DNA from 2 places in the Aeromonas molluscorum genome. Region 1 is predicted to be linked to the other one. Evidence: riboswitches for the same ligand, from Rfam matches in the RefSeq annotation. Region 1 holds a riboswitch; the other holds the start of a gene.
The links. A riboswitch is a leader RNA that binds a small molecule or an ion and turns the genes downstream of it on or off. The one in region 1 is predicted to bind cyclic di-GMP.
Positions count from the first base shown of each region.

Region 2: linked by a shared signal. The riboswitch ahead of ACSMDR_RS07480 (glycosyl hydrolase family 18 protein) and the one ahead of gbpA (N-acetylglucosamine-binding protein GbpA) in region 1 are both predicted to bind cyclic di-GMP.

Region 1 covers NZ_JBPQCY010000002.1:404,288-411,489, reverse strand. The annotation lists gene ACSMDR_RS12530 (ion channel) at 1-68, shown strand, start outside; gene ACSMDR_RS12525 (L,D-transpeptidase family protein) at 132-611, opposite strand; gene ACSMDR_RS12520 (HlyD family secretion protein) at 1,061-1,624, opposite strand; gene ACSMDR_RS12515 (M3 family metallopeptidase) at 1,775-3,607, opposite strand; cyclic di-GMP riboswitch class I at 3,911-3,994, shown strand; gene gbpA (N-acetylglucosamine-binding protein GbpA) at 4,053-5,474, shown strand; gene cbl (HTH-type transcriptional regulator Cbl) at 5,559-6,506, opposite strand; gene ACSMDR_RS12500 (sulfate/molybdate ABC transporter ATP-binding protein) at 7,093-7,202, opposite strand, start outside.
Region 2 covers NZ_JBPQCY010000001.1:1,541,898-1,549,099, reverse strand. The annotation lists gene ACSMDR_RS07525 (methyl-accepting chemotaxis protein) at 1-703, opposite strand, end outside; gene gltX (glutamate--tRNA ligase) at 1,053-2,468, shown strand; gene ACSMDR_RS07515 (glutamyl-tRNA synthetase) at 2,484-2,615, shown strand; gene ACSMDR_RS07510 (glutamyl-tRNA synthetase) at 2,631-2,777, shown strand; tRNA gene ACSMDR_RS07505 (tRNA-Ala) at 3,000-3,075, shown strand; tRNA gene ACSMDR_RS07500 (tRNA-Ala) at 3,104-3,179, shown strand; tRNA gene ACSMDR_RS07495 (tRNA-Ala) at 3,244-3,319, shown strand; tRNA gene ACSMDR_RS07490 (tRNA-Ala) at 3,379-3,454, shown strand; tRNA gene ACSMDR_RS07485 (tRNA-Ala) at 3,514-3,589, shown strand; cyclic di-GMP riboswitch class I at 3,931-4,017, shown strand; gene ACSMDR_RS07480 (glycosyl hydrolase family 18 protein) at 4,129-7,158, shown strand.

The sequences.
Region 1 (7,202 bases):
CGGCACTCATGGCCGTGCTGCAGGCGCTGATCAAGACCCAGATTGGCGCCAGGGTAAAACCGAACTAAGCCAGACCAGAGCCCAATAAAAACGGCAGGCCAATGGCCTGCCGTTTTTATTCATTTCTCCCCTCAGGGATTGATGATGATGGGGGTGCCGGGTTCGATGGCGCTCCACACCTCATCCATGTCCTTGTTGAGCATGGCGATGCAACCGTTGGTCCAGTTGGACGGTTGCAGGCTGGAGCCATTGCCGTTGCGCTGACCGTGGATCATGATCATGCCACCGGGGCGAACCCCGAGTTCATTGGCTGTCTTGATGTCAGCCAGGCTCGGGTAATTGATGTGGATGGCACGATAGAAGTTGGAGTCACTCTTCTTGTAATCCAGCGTGTAACGCCCCTCGGGGGTGCGCTGATCGCCCTCCCGCTGCTTGTGACCCTTTGGAGCCGGGCCCAGGGCTATCCAGTAGCGTTTCAGCTCCTTGCCATCCTTCATCAGGCTCAGGCTATAGGAGGACTTGTTCACAATGACCATGTCGGCGCTCATGCCGAGACTGGCGAAACTCAACGCGGGCCACAGGCCCAGCACACATAATATTACGGCTCTCATTCCATCCCTCGACGAGCCTCTGTTGCGGGCTCTTGGTAGCACATCATCTGAATACCAGAGCTGGCTGGCGAGCGTCATGATATTGGATCGCCATCAATACTCAATATACCCAGAGAAACATATCAGCCGCCATCATGAGTCTATTTCCCGCGCCAGATTGGAAACCATAATCAAATCAGATGGGTACCCAGAGCACATCGTCAGTTGGTCCGGCGACGTACCCGCAGATGAATTCAAGGCCGACAGGAGGATCAATGGCTCCCGCGCCTGCAGGGCGCTGATAACCGCAATCTCATTCAGTGTGGCGAGAATGAGGAGATGGACAGTGTGGCAGTACGGATACATAAGTCGACCATGTCAAATTAGGAAGCATGAACGGGCCCCTCTTTGGCGACTTGAGAACATCAGATGAAAGCGCTGTACCCTCAATGGAAGCACAGCGCTTTGGCTCAATCAAACAACACTGTGACTGGTAGCCCCTCGACCAATAATCCCGAAGATAGCTTTTCATCCAGTGACAAAGCGACTTTGAGTGTCGCCTTCTCCCCCTCGAACGGGGCGGCCAGTTGAGCTGGCAACTTGTCAGCCAACTCTACCGGTCTGGCAACCCTCGCCGCCAGGCGCTCCCCGCTTGGCAGCTTGACGGTCGCCTTGTGGCCCGTCTCCATCGAGGATAAATATTTGGGCAATACATAAGCAATGACCAAGGGATCCTCATGCTTGGAGATCAGAGCAAGCGGTGCGCCCGAAAAGACCCAGTCGCCTTCTTGCACCAGCACATCAGAGACTCTTCCCGTTGCCGGAGTCCGTGGCTGTTGCTGCTTTGATATGGCCTCCATCTCCGTCAGCTCCTGCGCCAGAGAGTGTCGAGCACTGGCCAGTGGCCCCGTCAGGTGATCTTCTTGGATCTGCAGCTCTTGCAGCGTCTTTTCTGACCTGGCCTTTTGCAGTGAGATACGTGATTGAGTCCAGCTCAGCGGAGAGCTGGACGCCCCAGAGATATTGTTGATCAAGTTCCATTCGCTCAAACCCGATTAGGTTCCAGCTTGCAATCCTTGCTCACCCAGCCGAGCCAAGGTGCTGACCGGGCGCATGCCAAATAATGAGCCCTGCCAAGGACGGGGCTCATTGATGGATGGGAGAACTCAGAGGATGACTGCGGATCAGGGCTGATAACAGCCGCGGATCCAGGCGGCGAAGTCAGCCAGCATCCTGAGTTCGGACTGGCTGTTATCCGCCACCAGCTTGTCACCATGGACCACTCGAATATGGGCATTGAGTGGCGCGCCCTCAGCGGCCGGTGGCCGTTGCTGCGCCGCCGCCATGCAAGCCTGAGCTTGCTGCCAGGCCTGGGCGACATCCAGATTGCAGGCATCGGCCAGCGGCCGGGCACTGAATCCCTCGCCGGTGAGGCTCTGCAGCGTCTGGTCATGGGTCATGCCGTTGCCAGGCCCCCAGTAATGGGCGGCAAGATCCGGGCCTATGCGCGGATTGTCGGTGAGATAGCCGTCGCGTTTGAGGAAGTAGGCCCGGGTCTGCTCCACTGCCATCAGGGCCAGCAGATAACCATGATAGGCGCAGGCCGACTCCTGATTGAGCAGATGAGGAATGGCGAGCAAGGGGCGCGGACTCTCGACTCCCAGGATCTGCCGTTCCCATTGGCGAGCCAGGGCCAGCACGGTCTCCGGGCTGCGCTCCTCATCGCTCATGGCATAGAGATCCCGCTCGAAATAGGCGACCAGGGCTATCTGACGTTCATTGAAGGCCCGAAACGGTTGGCGTGCCGCAATCATCTCTTCAATCAGCACATCCGGAATGGCGGTGCCGTGCTCGTCCTTGGCATAACGTTTCAGCCAGTCCGCATCTTCGAGCAGGCTGTCACAGAACATGGACTGGGTCTCGGCATACGCCATGGAGGTGGGAGGAAACTCCTGAGAGAAGCAGGGCGCATTGCCGGTCACGTTGGCAAAATGAGCGGCATGCCCTCCTTCGTGGAACAGGGTATTGAGCCCGCTCCAGCCGCTGCCGACCTGACCCGGGTTGGCCAGGCTGGTGAAGTTGACCACGGCCGGCACCCACTGCCCCTCCTGCCAGAAGCTCGGCACTGGGCCATGGCAGAAGCCGTTCTCATACTTGCCGGGCCTGTCCAGCAAGTCCAGGGTCAGCACGGCATCCCGGTACTGGATGCCGAGGCGGCGGAAGCTCTGCACCCAATCTTGCAAGGCACGGGAGAAAGGGACATAGGGATCGAGCTGGCGGGTCACGTCGCCACTCACCGAGAAGCGCAGGTTATGGGGCTGCAGCGCCGCCTCCCCCTTGGCCTCTTTAAGTTCGGCCAGGCTCTGGCGGGTACGCGCCTCGGTGCGGGCGATGAAATCATCCAGAATGACAAACAGCTGCTCTGGGCTCATCTGCTCATTCTTGCGCACCTTGTATTCGAAGTAGTCGCGATAACCCATGGTGCGGGCAAAGCGATTGCGCAGCTGAACGATCTCCAGGAAGCCCGAGTCCAGGGCCCACTGCTCCAGAGTATGGAAGAGTGCCACGGCGCTGGCGCGCACGGCTTCAACCGGGCTCGCGACCAGAGAGGCACCGGCGGCGGGCAAACTGCCGGGAACTGTCCGGCCCTGTTCGTCCAGCAGCTCCAGCTTGAGCTCCTTGCGGCGGGCGAAGAGCTTGGCCTCGGCGGCCACCAGTTCGTCCATCAGGGCGGCGGCGGCCGGATCCTCGATGACATTGCACTCGAAGAAGGCCAGCCAGCCCGCAAGCCCCCGCTTGAGATCCGTCTCCTCGGCCTGGGCCAGCATGGCTCTGAGCTCCGGCAACCGGGCCGGATTGGCACAAAACCCCTTGTAGGCCTGCTCGGCCGCGGTGAAGCCAGCCTGATCATCGCTGGTACCCATATAAGTCGACCAGAACAGATCCTCTTTGCGCCTGTGCAGCGCCAGATAGTCCTGATTCAACTGGTTGAAGTAATTCCTGGCAATGGAATTCATAAGTTCCCTCTTGTTGTGATGGGGTCAATCCGGGTTGGCCCTGATGCTATGTACGCTGGGATGCGCTGTTCCACGCTAGCAGAAGCCAAACCATCTGTCTGCGCCCTCCATCACCTCTGAACAATGGCTGTTATTTCAAACCATTAGCAGGTAATAGCACGATTATTTCTTCAGCAGGCAAGCCATCCGCTGTCGCACAAAAGGTGGTCGGCAGCTCCGGTCAGTTCCTTTTTTGCTAATTTATGTTAATTTTTTGTTCAAAATTAGCCATTATTGGTCGTCGAATGAAACCGACACCCAGACACAGTCATTTGGCAAACTGGTCGAGAGGCCAGGACGCAAAGCCTCCGGTCCCCTGACCAGTCAAGGGATAGCGGGGTTGCAGCAGGTGTTCGGGGGTTCCCCGCCAAGCTGACTGCCCAGACAGACTCAATACAAGGAATCTATGGCAGTGAATCAACCACTTCATCGTCTTGCCGTCATCACCGCCCTGCTGGCCAGTGGTGGCGCCCTCGCCCACGGCTACATCAGCAGCCCGGAAGCCCGCAACACTCTGTGCAAGAACGGCGGCAACATTGGCTGCGGCGCCATCCAGTGGGAACCTCAGAGCCTGGAAGCCCCGTCCGGCTTCCCGGACGGCGGTCCTGTTGATGGCGAAATAGCCGCAGCCGGCCATGCCCAGTTCGCCGAGTTGAACGCCCAGACCAGCGATCGCTGGACCAAACGCAGTGTCAGCGCGGGCCCCATCGACATCAGTTGGACTTTTACCGCCAATCATGTCACCCGCAACTGGCGCTACTACCTCACCAGGCAGGATTGGGATCCCAACCAGCCCATAAGCCGAAATAGCTTCGATCTGACCCCCTTCTGTGTCATCGACGGCGGCATGGTGCAGCCACCCAAACAGATGACCCACAGCTGTACCCTGCCAGAGCGCACCGGCTACCAGCTGATCCTGGGAGTCTGGGAAGTCGGGGATACACCCAACAGCTTCTACAACCTGATCGATGCCCGTTTCCAGGAGGGTGATCTGCCGCCGCTGACCTGGAGCCAGAGCGGCACCATCTATCCCTCTCTGGATCTCCGGACAGGAGACAAGGCCATGACCCGGGTGTTCGATGCCAATGGCGAGCGTCCCGATCTGCAGACGGTACTCACCGTCACCAGTGACGAGCAAGGGCTCAAAAACAACTGGGCGCAGGCCCTGGCCAGCCAGATAAACGCCGAGCAGAGCCAGATCCGCGCCGGCCAGCCGGGCAGTGGCGACAGCTTCAACCCCGTCTACGGCCAGAACCCCATCTATCTGAAGGCGGGTAGCGGCCTGGCGCGGGTCGAGATCCAGCTAGAACAGCAGCAACCTCCCCAGACAGACAGCATGGCGGTGAGCGGTCTGAGCGACAGCTACCCCCTCGATGGCGGCAAGCTCAAGCTCGACTTCACCCTGGCGGTGCAGGGAGATCTGGCCGTGACCGCCACCCTCTATGACCATGGCGGCGCAGCCAAAGGGCAGATCCAGGCCGACATCAAGGATGCCAGCCAGAGTCTGAGCCTTGCGCTGACCGACCTCAGCGCCGGTCACCACCAGCTGGTGCTCGCAGGCACTCCCAAAGGGGGCGGATCCATCTTGCAGCAGACCGTCGATCTCATGCTGCAAGATCCGGTCAGCGGCGATTACCAATATGTGTTCCCTGCCTCTCTCTCGGCCTACAAGAGCGGGATCAGGGTGCTGCAACCCAAAGATGGCAAGATCTACCAGTGCAAACCTTTCCCCGCCGAAGGCTGGTGCAGCCAGTGGAGCAGCAACGCCACTCACTATGAGCCAGGAGTTGGCAGCCATTGGCAGGATGCCTGGCAATTGGTGCAGTAAGGCCTGAGGCCGTGACCGACCAGACAACGGGGAGCCTTTGGCTCCCCGTTTTATCAGCTGCTCCCTGTCGACAGGACGAAAGACTCAGATCTGGTAATCGATGAGCGGCTCACCGTGCAGCGCCCGGGCCTGAATGTCGGCCAGCGCCAGTTCGGGGTTGCAGAGCTGGATAAATTGCCAGGCGAAGTTGTGCTGGAACTGCCCCTGCTTGAGGCCAATCCAGGCAGTGTGAGGGGCGAACAACCGACTACCATCGAGCTGATGGAGCCCCAGGTCTCGCTGGGGATCGAACGCCATGTCCGCCAGGATGCCCACGCCCATCTCCAACTCCACGTAGGTCTTGATGACGTCCGAGTCCTGAGCGGTCAGCAGGATCTGGGGTGAAATACCCGCGGCGGCGAAGGCCTCATCAACCCTGATGCGACCCGTGAGCCCGGCCTGATAGGTGATGATGGGCCACTGGGCCAGGGCGGCCAGACTGAGCGGCTCCTCCCCGGCCAGGGGATGGCCCCTAGGCACCACTATGTTGTGGTGCCAGCGGTAGTAGGGAAAGGCCACCACGCCTTCGCTGCGGTCGAGCTGCTCACTGCTGATGCCGATATCCACCTCACCGGTTTGCAGCAGCCGAACTATCTCCTCTGGCCCCCCCTGGCGCAGCTCCAGTTGCACCTCGGGGAAACGCTCACGAAATGCCTTCACCACCCGTGGCAGCGCATAGCGCGCCTGGGTATGGGTCGTCGCCACCAGCAAGCGCCCCGACTCGCGGTTGGCGAAGGCGCTGGCCAGCTTGCGGATGTTGCTGGCGTCATTGAGGATGCGCTCGGCGAGCACCAATAGCTCCTTGCCCGGCTCCGTCATGCCAAGCAGCCGCTTGCCATAGCGCACGAACAGGGCGATGCCGAGCTCCTCTTCCAGCTCGCGGATATGGCGACTGACCCCGGACTGGGAGGTGAACAGCGCGTTCGCCACCTCGGTCAGGTTATAGTCGCGCCGGGCCGCCTCCCTGATGATCCTTAACTGTTGAAAATTCACCCTCGCCTCCTGCATGCCAAGGGTTGCCCCCATTTGATATAACCCCGCCATGCCGGTTGGCATGTCGGTTTCCATTTCTCTGTTCGCATCGCCCTGGGCTGCATCCGCTTTATATCTGGTCGTCAGGGTCGCGCTGAGCCAATCTGGCCACCAATCGCACTGTCTGTCCGGTGCTGAATTGTGCCGCCTCGACGCGGCTCCGTTCGGCTTTGAATGATAACGGTGCCCCTTGGCAATGGGTGCCCCGGTGATGGCGTTATCCCGTCCCCTAAATCTGATAGTCCGGGTAGAGCTGAGCCTGTCTGGCTACCAATCGCACCTTCTGTCCGGTGCTGAATTGTGTCGCCTCGACGCGGCTCCGTTCGGCTTTGAATGATAACGGTGCCCCTTGGCAATGGGTGCCCCGGTGATGGCGTTATCCCGTCCCCTAAATCTGATAGTCCGGGTAGCGCTGAGCCTGTCTGGCCACCAATCGCACTGTCTGTCCGGTGCTGAATTGTGCCGCCTCGACGCGGCTCCGTTCGGCTTTGAATGATAACGGTGCCCCTTGGCAATGGGTGCCCCGGTGATGGCGTTATCCCGTCCCCTAAATCTGATAGTCCGGGTAGAGCTGAGCCTGTCTGGCTACCAATCGCACCTTCTGTCCGGTGCTGAATTGTGTCGCCTCGACGCGGCTCAGTTCGGCTTCAAATAGTG
Region 2 (7,202 bases), on a different contig from region 1:
TGATGGAATCGACCGCCAGATCCAGTGCCGCAATCCCCTTGAACTTGCCATCCACCAGTATGGGCGTGGTAATAGTGCTTACCAGTACCTGCTGGCCGTTGATGTCGACCTTGAAGGGATCGATGAGGCAGGATTGCCCCTGCTGTTTTGGGCAGGCGTAGTAGTCGTTGGCCGGGTTGCCAAAGTCATCCGTGTCGCTTTTCTCGATGGAGAGCAGCAGGTCTGAACCTATGGTTGAACCATCGCGATAGAAGTAGGGCACAAAGCGGCCCTGACCATCGCTGCCCATCTCGCCCTGGCCTGCGAAAGAGGCATCCTCTCCCTCAAAACCATTGGGTTCGAAGCCTGCGAAGGCGCCATAAAGTTGCGGCTCAAGGGCCAGCTGGGCTTTTAGCAGATCATTGACCTGCTGGCGGCTGAGGCTGAGCTTTCCTTCCTGTTGCAGCGTCAGGACGCTGGCCATCTGTTGGGTATAGGAGAGCCCCTTTTGCAGTAGCTGGGTGATGGCGGCCGCCTCGGCGCGGGCTTCGGCACTCACCTTTTGCCAAGCCTCTTCTTGCAGAGCCTCGCGACTGGAGCTGACGGTCAGTTGCTGTGTCTGGCGACCCGAATACTGGGTCTGCAGGATGAGGATCACCAGAGCCAGGGTCATGGCTATCCCGGCCATCACCAGGATGCGATGGGAAATAGAACGAAACTGCATAGCGCTTCCCTTGTAGTGGGGTAAAGTTGGTTGAAATATCGGCTTGGTAGGTGAAATCTCCAGCTTTTGTTAACAGTAGAGCCGAAAGTAGCGAAAGATTTTGCGATCCCCCTCATATCCGTGGCGGAAGGGATTCACTCTTGCCCAGATCCCGGTCCAGATTTACCCATTCAGGGCTTTGAACGTGCACTGGCCGATTTTTCCACCCGGTTGCAGGGGCTAACTGTTCAGGTTGCCCCTCTTGGAGAGCGGCGATCAATGTCCGGTTTTCCCATCCGGGGGCGGGAGTGCTAAAATGCGACGGTTTTTCTAACGCATTGGCCCAAGGCCCTCTACACAAGGCTTAAAGATGAAAGTCAAAACCCGTTTTGCGCCCAGCCCGACCGGTTTCCTGCATGTCGGCGGTGCCCGTACCGCACTCTATTCCTGGTTGTTTGCAAAGAGCCAGGGTGGCGAGTTCGTGTTGCGTATCGAGGATACCGATCTGGAACGTTCCACCCAGGAGGCGATCGACGCCATCATTGAGGGCATGGAGTGGCTGGAGCTGAACTGGGATGAGGGCCCCTACTACCAGACCAAGCGTTTCGACCGCTACAACGGCATCATCGACGAGATGCTGGCCGATGGTCGTGCCTACAAGTGCTACTGCTCCCGTGAGCGGCTGGACGCGCTGCGCGAAGGTCAGATGGCCAGCGGCGAGAAACCTCGCTATGACGGCAAGTGCCGGGATGCCGCCCACGATCATCCGGCCGATGCGCCGCACGTTATTCGCTTCCGCAACCCGACCGAAGGTTCAGTGGTGTTCGATGACCACGTGCGTGGCCGCATCGAGTTCGTCAATACCGAGCTCGATGATCTGATCATTCGCCGTACCGATGGCGCGCCGACCTACAACTTCTGCGTGGTGGTCGATGACTGGGACATGGAGATCACCCACGTGGTGCGTGGCGAAGATCACATCAACAACACCCCGCGCCAGATCAACATCTACAAGGCGCTGAACGCGCCGGTGCCGGAGTTTGCCCACGTCTCCATGATCCTGGGGGACGACGGTGCCAAGCTCTCCAAGCGCCATGGCGCTGTGTCCGTGATGCAGTACCGCGACGACGGCTACCTGCCGGAAGCGCTGCTGAACTATCTGGTGCGTCTGGGCTGGTCCCACGGCGATCAGGAGATCTTCACCCTGGACGAGATGATCAAGCTGTTCAGCCTGGATGCCATCTCCAAGTCCGCCTCCGCATTCAACACCGACAAGCTGCTGTGGCTGAACAACCACTACATGCGCAGTCTGGATCCGGCCTATGTGGCCAAGCATCTGGCCTGGCACATGGAAAACCAGAAGATTGACACCAGCAAGGGCCCATCACTGCCAGAAGTTGTTACGCTGCTGGCCGAGCGCTGCAACACCCTGGTAGAGATGGCCGCCCAGAGCCGCTATCTGTTCGAAGATTTTGAGGCCATCGACGAAGCCGCTGCCAAGAAGCACCTGCGCGGCGTGGCTGCCGAGCCACTCACTCTGGCCAAGGCCAAGCTGGCTGCGCTGGATAGCTGGACCACCGAGGCGCTGCACGAGCTGATTGAAGCGACTGCCGCCGAGCTGGGTCAGGGCATGGGCAAGGTCGGCATGCCGCTGCGCGTCGCGGTGACCGGTCTGGGTCAGTCCCCGGGTATCGACGCCGTGATGGCGTTGGTCGGCAAGGAGCGAGTACTCGCCCGTATCGACCGTGCCCTGGCGTACATTGCAGCACGGATGGCCGCCGAGTAAGCTTGCCGTCGGACATTGCCGTCACCGGTCTGGGATAATCTCTCACCGGGTATCGACGCCGTGATGGCGTTGGTCGGCAAGGAGCGAGTACTTGCCCGTATCGACCGTGCCCTGGCGTACATTGCAGCACGGATGGCCGCCGAGTAAGCTTGCCGTCGGACATTGCCGTCACCGGTCTGGGATAATCTCTCACCGGGTATCGACGCCGTGATGGCGTTGGTCGGCAAGGAGCGAGTACTTGCCCGTATCGACCGCGCCCTGGCGTACATCGCAGCGCGCATGGCGGCCGACATCATCGCCTCCCACTGACAATAAAGGGTTCCCGCGAGGGGGCCCTTGTTGTGTGTATACAAGACGAATTTGTGACCAAAAACAGCAAGATAGCGATAGGGTTGCTGGTAAAAACAGCTAAATGCCCGAATTTTGACTAAACGCGCCAGTCGGCGTTATTTTTGGGTTGACAGCAAAGCGGTCGATGCCTATCATGCGCCTCCGTTGCCGGAGATAACTTCGTCAGCGCCGAGGTGAGTTGGGGTTATAGCTCAGCTGGGAGAGCGCTTGCATGGCATGCAAGAGGTCCGCGGTTCGATCCCGCGTAGCTCCACCAAATTCTTCTCGGACAATCTGGAATCAAAGGGGTTATAGCTCAGCTGGGAGAGCGCTTGCATGGCATGCAAGAGGTCCGCGGTTCGATCCCGCGTAGCTCCACCAGGTTCCTGATTGAAAATGAAGTACCCAGGGCAGTGCGGTGTGTATCACCCAGGCCGACCTTTGTGGGGTTATAGCTCAGCTGGGAGAGCGCTTGCATGGCATGCAAGAGGTCCGCGGTTCGATCCCGCGTAGCTCCACCACTATTTGCAGTAAAAGGCAACGGGCCGCCAGAACCCGTTGTCTAATGAAGAAAGAATTTGGGGTTATAGCTCAGCTGGGAGAGCGCTTGCATGGCATGCAAGAGGTCCGCGGTTCGATCCCGCGTAGCTCCACCACTATTTGCAGTAAAAGGCAACGGGCCGCCAGAACCTGTTGTCTAATGAAGAAAGAATTTGGGGTTATAGCTCAGCTGGGAGAGCGCTTGCATGGCATGCAAGAGGTCCGCGGTTCGATCCCGCGTAGCTCCACCAATTTCTTTTTACAAGAAAGCCAAAGGCCACCGCATCGCGGTGGCCTTTTTGCTATCTGCCTCCTGCCTGCGCGGCCATTCCCGACATGGATTGTCGTTTCATCCAGCATCTTGTGGTGCCATCCCCATGAGATGGCTCACAGTTCCAGCTCATCAAATCAGCGGTTTTGAACATACCTGTGTGGTTGCTTTTGTTGATAACTGCATTAATTGCCGCATGTTCGCAGCTAACTGGCTACTTTTTCTGCTTTTTCTGTGAGTACCTCAAACATATTTTCCTTTGTGAATGAAGATTGAGCATTTGCGGGCGACTTCCTATACTCGGGCTGTTCCAGATGGAATCCAGGTAAAGAGCAAACCGGCTGAAAGGTCGGGACGCAAAGCCTCCGGTCTACCGACTTCAGGGTCCAGGATAGCGGGGTTACCCAGGTAAGAGTCAGTGGCGCGTCCATCGTCAGCTGCCTTCTTCGTCGTACCTGTTGCGGTTGTGCTTTGCCTTGGTCAGCGTTTTGCCAAGACAAAAACAAGGATGATAACAAGATGCAACAAGTCTTAAGACCAAGTCGGCTAGCCATGCTGGTCGCCCTCGCGTCCCTGCCCGGTTGGGCACTCGCGGCCTATCCCGCCTATCAGGCAGGCACCGCCTACAAGGCTGGCGATATCGTCAGCAATGCCGGTAGCCTCTACCAATGCAAAGAATTTCCCTACTCAGGCTGGTGCAGCGGTGCGAGCTCTCACTACGCCCCGGGTACAGGCACTGTCTGGGCCGATGCCTGGACTCTGTATCAGGATGCCAATCCGCCTGCGCTGGATCTGACCCTCTCTTCCCCTGCCGCGGGCAGCTCGGTGAGCGTGGGGGTCGAATTGGCCCTGGCCGTCAATCTGATCGGTGGCAGTGACGCCGTGACCCAGGTGGTCTATCTGGTCGATGGCAGTCAGGTGGCCGCCATCACGGCAGCCCCCTGGTCGGCCAGTTGGGCCGCCAGCGGAGTGGGTGTCCATCAAATCACGGCTCGGGCGCTGGACAAGGATGGCAAGAGCCTCGATGAAGCCCAGGTCAGTGTGACAGTGACGGCCGTAGTTGCCCCGGAGGCGCCCAAGGCCAGCATCACCAGCCCGGTGGCCGGGGCCAAACTCACTCTGGGCCGCGCCGTCACGGTGACCGGCAATGTGACCGATGCCAATAACGACGTGGCCAGGGTCGAGCTCTATGTCGATGGCAAGAAGGCAAGTGAGGATACCAGCGCCCCCTGGCAGCTGAGCTGGACGCCGCAGACCAAGGGCAGTGCCGCGCTGACCCTGGTTGCCGTAGACAGCCAGAACCTGTCGGGAGAGTCGGCCCAGGTCGATGTCCAGGTGGAAGAAGCTGCCTTGCCGCCAACCGGTGGCAACCTCTCCTGCGACGTGCGCCAGATCTATCGCGCCGACGGCAGCGAGTGCATGGGGGATGACCATGGCCGTCGGGTCATCGGTTATTTCACCTCCTGGCGCACCGGCAAGAATGGTCTGCCCTCCTATCTGGTGAACGACATCCCCTGGGACAAGATCACCCACATCAACTATGCGTTTGCCGCAGTGGATGAGCAGAGCCATCTCATCAAGGTGGATGACGCCGCCACCAAGCTGACCTGGGAAGGGGTGCCGGGCGCTGAAATGGATCCCGAGTTTGCCTATCAGGGTCACTTTAACCTGCTCTCCAAGTACAAGAAGCAATATCCGGACGTGAAGACCTTGATCTCCGTAGGCGGCTGGGCCGATACCCGTGGTTTCTATGCCGCCACCACCAAGGGCGACTGCTCGGTCAATACCGCTGGCATCAATGCCCTGGCCAACTCGGCGGTGAGCTTCATCCGCCAGTACGGCTTTGATGGGGTGGATATCGACTACGAATATCCGACTTCCATGAAGGATGCGGGCAATCCCAATGACTTCCCGCTCTCCAATCTGTGCCGTGGCAAGCTGTTTGCAAACTATGAAGTGCTGATGAAGACGCTGCGCGAGCGGCTCGACAGCGCTGGCACCGAAGATGCGCGCAAGTACATGCTGACCATAGCGTCACCGGCGTCAGCTTATCTGCTGCGCGGCATGGAGAACTTCCAGGTCACACCGTATCTGGATTATGTCAACCTGATGACCTATGACTTCCACGGTGCCTGGAACAACTTCGTGGCCCATAACGCCGCGCTGTTCGACAACAAGGCGGATCCGGAACTGGCCCAGTGGGGTGTCTATAACCAGGCTCAGTTCGGTGCCATCGGCTATCTGAACGCCGCCTGGGCGGCACACTACTTCCGTGGGGCCATGGCGGCCGGCAAGATCAACGTGGGTGTCCCTTATTACACCCGTGGCTGGCAAGGTGTCACCGGCGGTACCCATGGTCTCAATGGCAAGGCAGCCCTGCCAAGCCAGAGCGACTGCCAACCGGGTACCGGCGGCAGTACCATCCCTTGCGGTAATGGTGCGGTCGGCATCGACAACATCTGGCACGATCTGGACAAGAACGGCAATGAGATAGGTGGCGGCGCCGTGCCCATGTGGCATGCCAAGAACCTGGAGCATGCGGCTAGCCTCGGCATTACCAGCATGCCGAGCTATGGTGCGGCCTGGGGTCTGGATGCCAATAACCCGGCCGATGTGATCCAGGGTCAGTACGTGCGTTACTACGATGACAAGGCGCATGCGCCCTGGCTCTGGAACGAAGAGAAGAAAGTGTTCCTCTCCACCGAAGATGAAGAGTCCATGGGGCACAAGCTGGACTACATCATCAATCGGGGTCTGGGTGGCGTCATGTTCTGGGAGATGGCGGGGGATTATGATTTTGATCCCGCCAAGAACGAATATGTCATGGGCAGCACGCTGACCAGCCTGGCGTATGACAAGTTCGCCACGGCGAGCAAAGCCAATTTGCAGCAGAACGATCTGCCTGCGCCTGCGGCTCAGCTCGACATTGCCGTCAGCCTCTCGGGCTTCAAGGAGGGGGATTCCAACTATCCAATCAACCCAACGCTTAAACTGACGAATAAGTCGACCCAGACCATTCCGGGCGGCACTCGCATCGAGTTCCTGATGCCGACCTCTACCTCTGACACCATCACGGATCAGAGCGGCATGGGACTGACAGTGGTCGAGAGCGGTGGCAACCAGAACTCGGATGGCATCGCGGGCGAGAAGGACTTCCACAAGGTCGCCTTGACCCTGCCGAGCTGGAAGGCCTGGGCCCCGGGGACGGATGTCGAAGTTGCCATGACCTATTATCTGCCGGCGGCGGGTGTGCCAAGTGGCATGCGCCTCGTCAGTGGTAGTCAGACCATAGGCCTGAAGTCCGACTTCCCGGCGCTCTCCGAAGCGGTACTGGGTGGTGGCGGTGATCCTGGCACGGGCGGCACGACGTGCAGCTCCCAAAGCGTCACCCCGGCGGCCTATCCGGCCTACCCTAGCTGGCCCCAGGGAGACCATGCCAATGCCAACGATCGCATGACCAATGGCAGCGCAGTCTGGCAGGCGAACTGGTGGACCAGCAGCGAACCCAAGGCGGGGGACGGCAGCTGGAAGCTGGTCTGCAGCTACTGAGGTGCAAGTTAACAATGCAAGCGGGGCCCTGGCCCCGCTTTTTT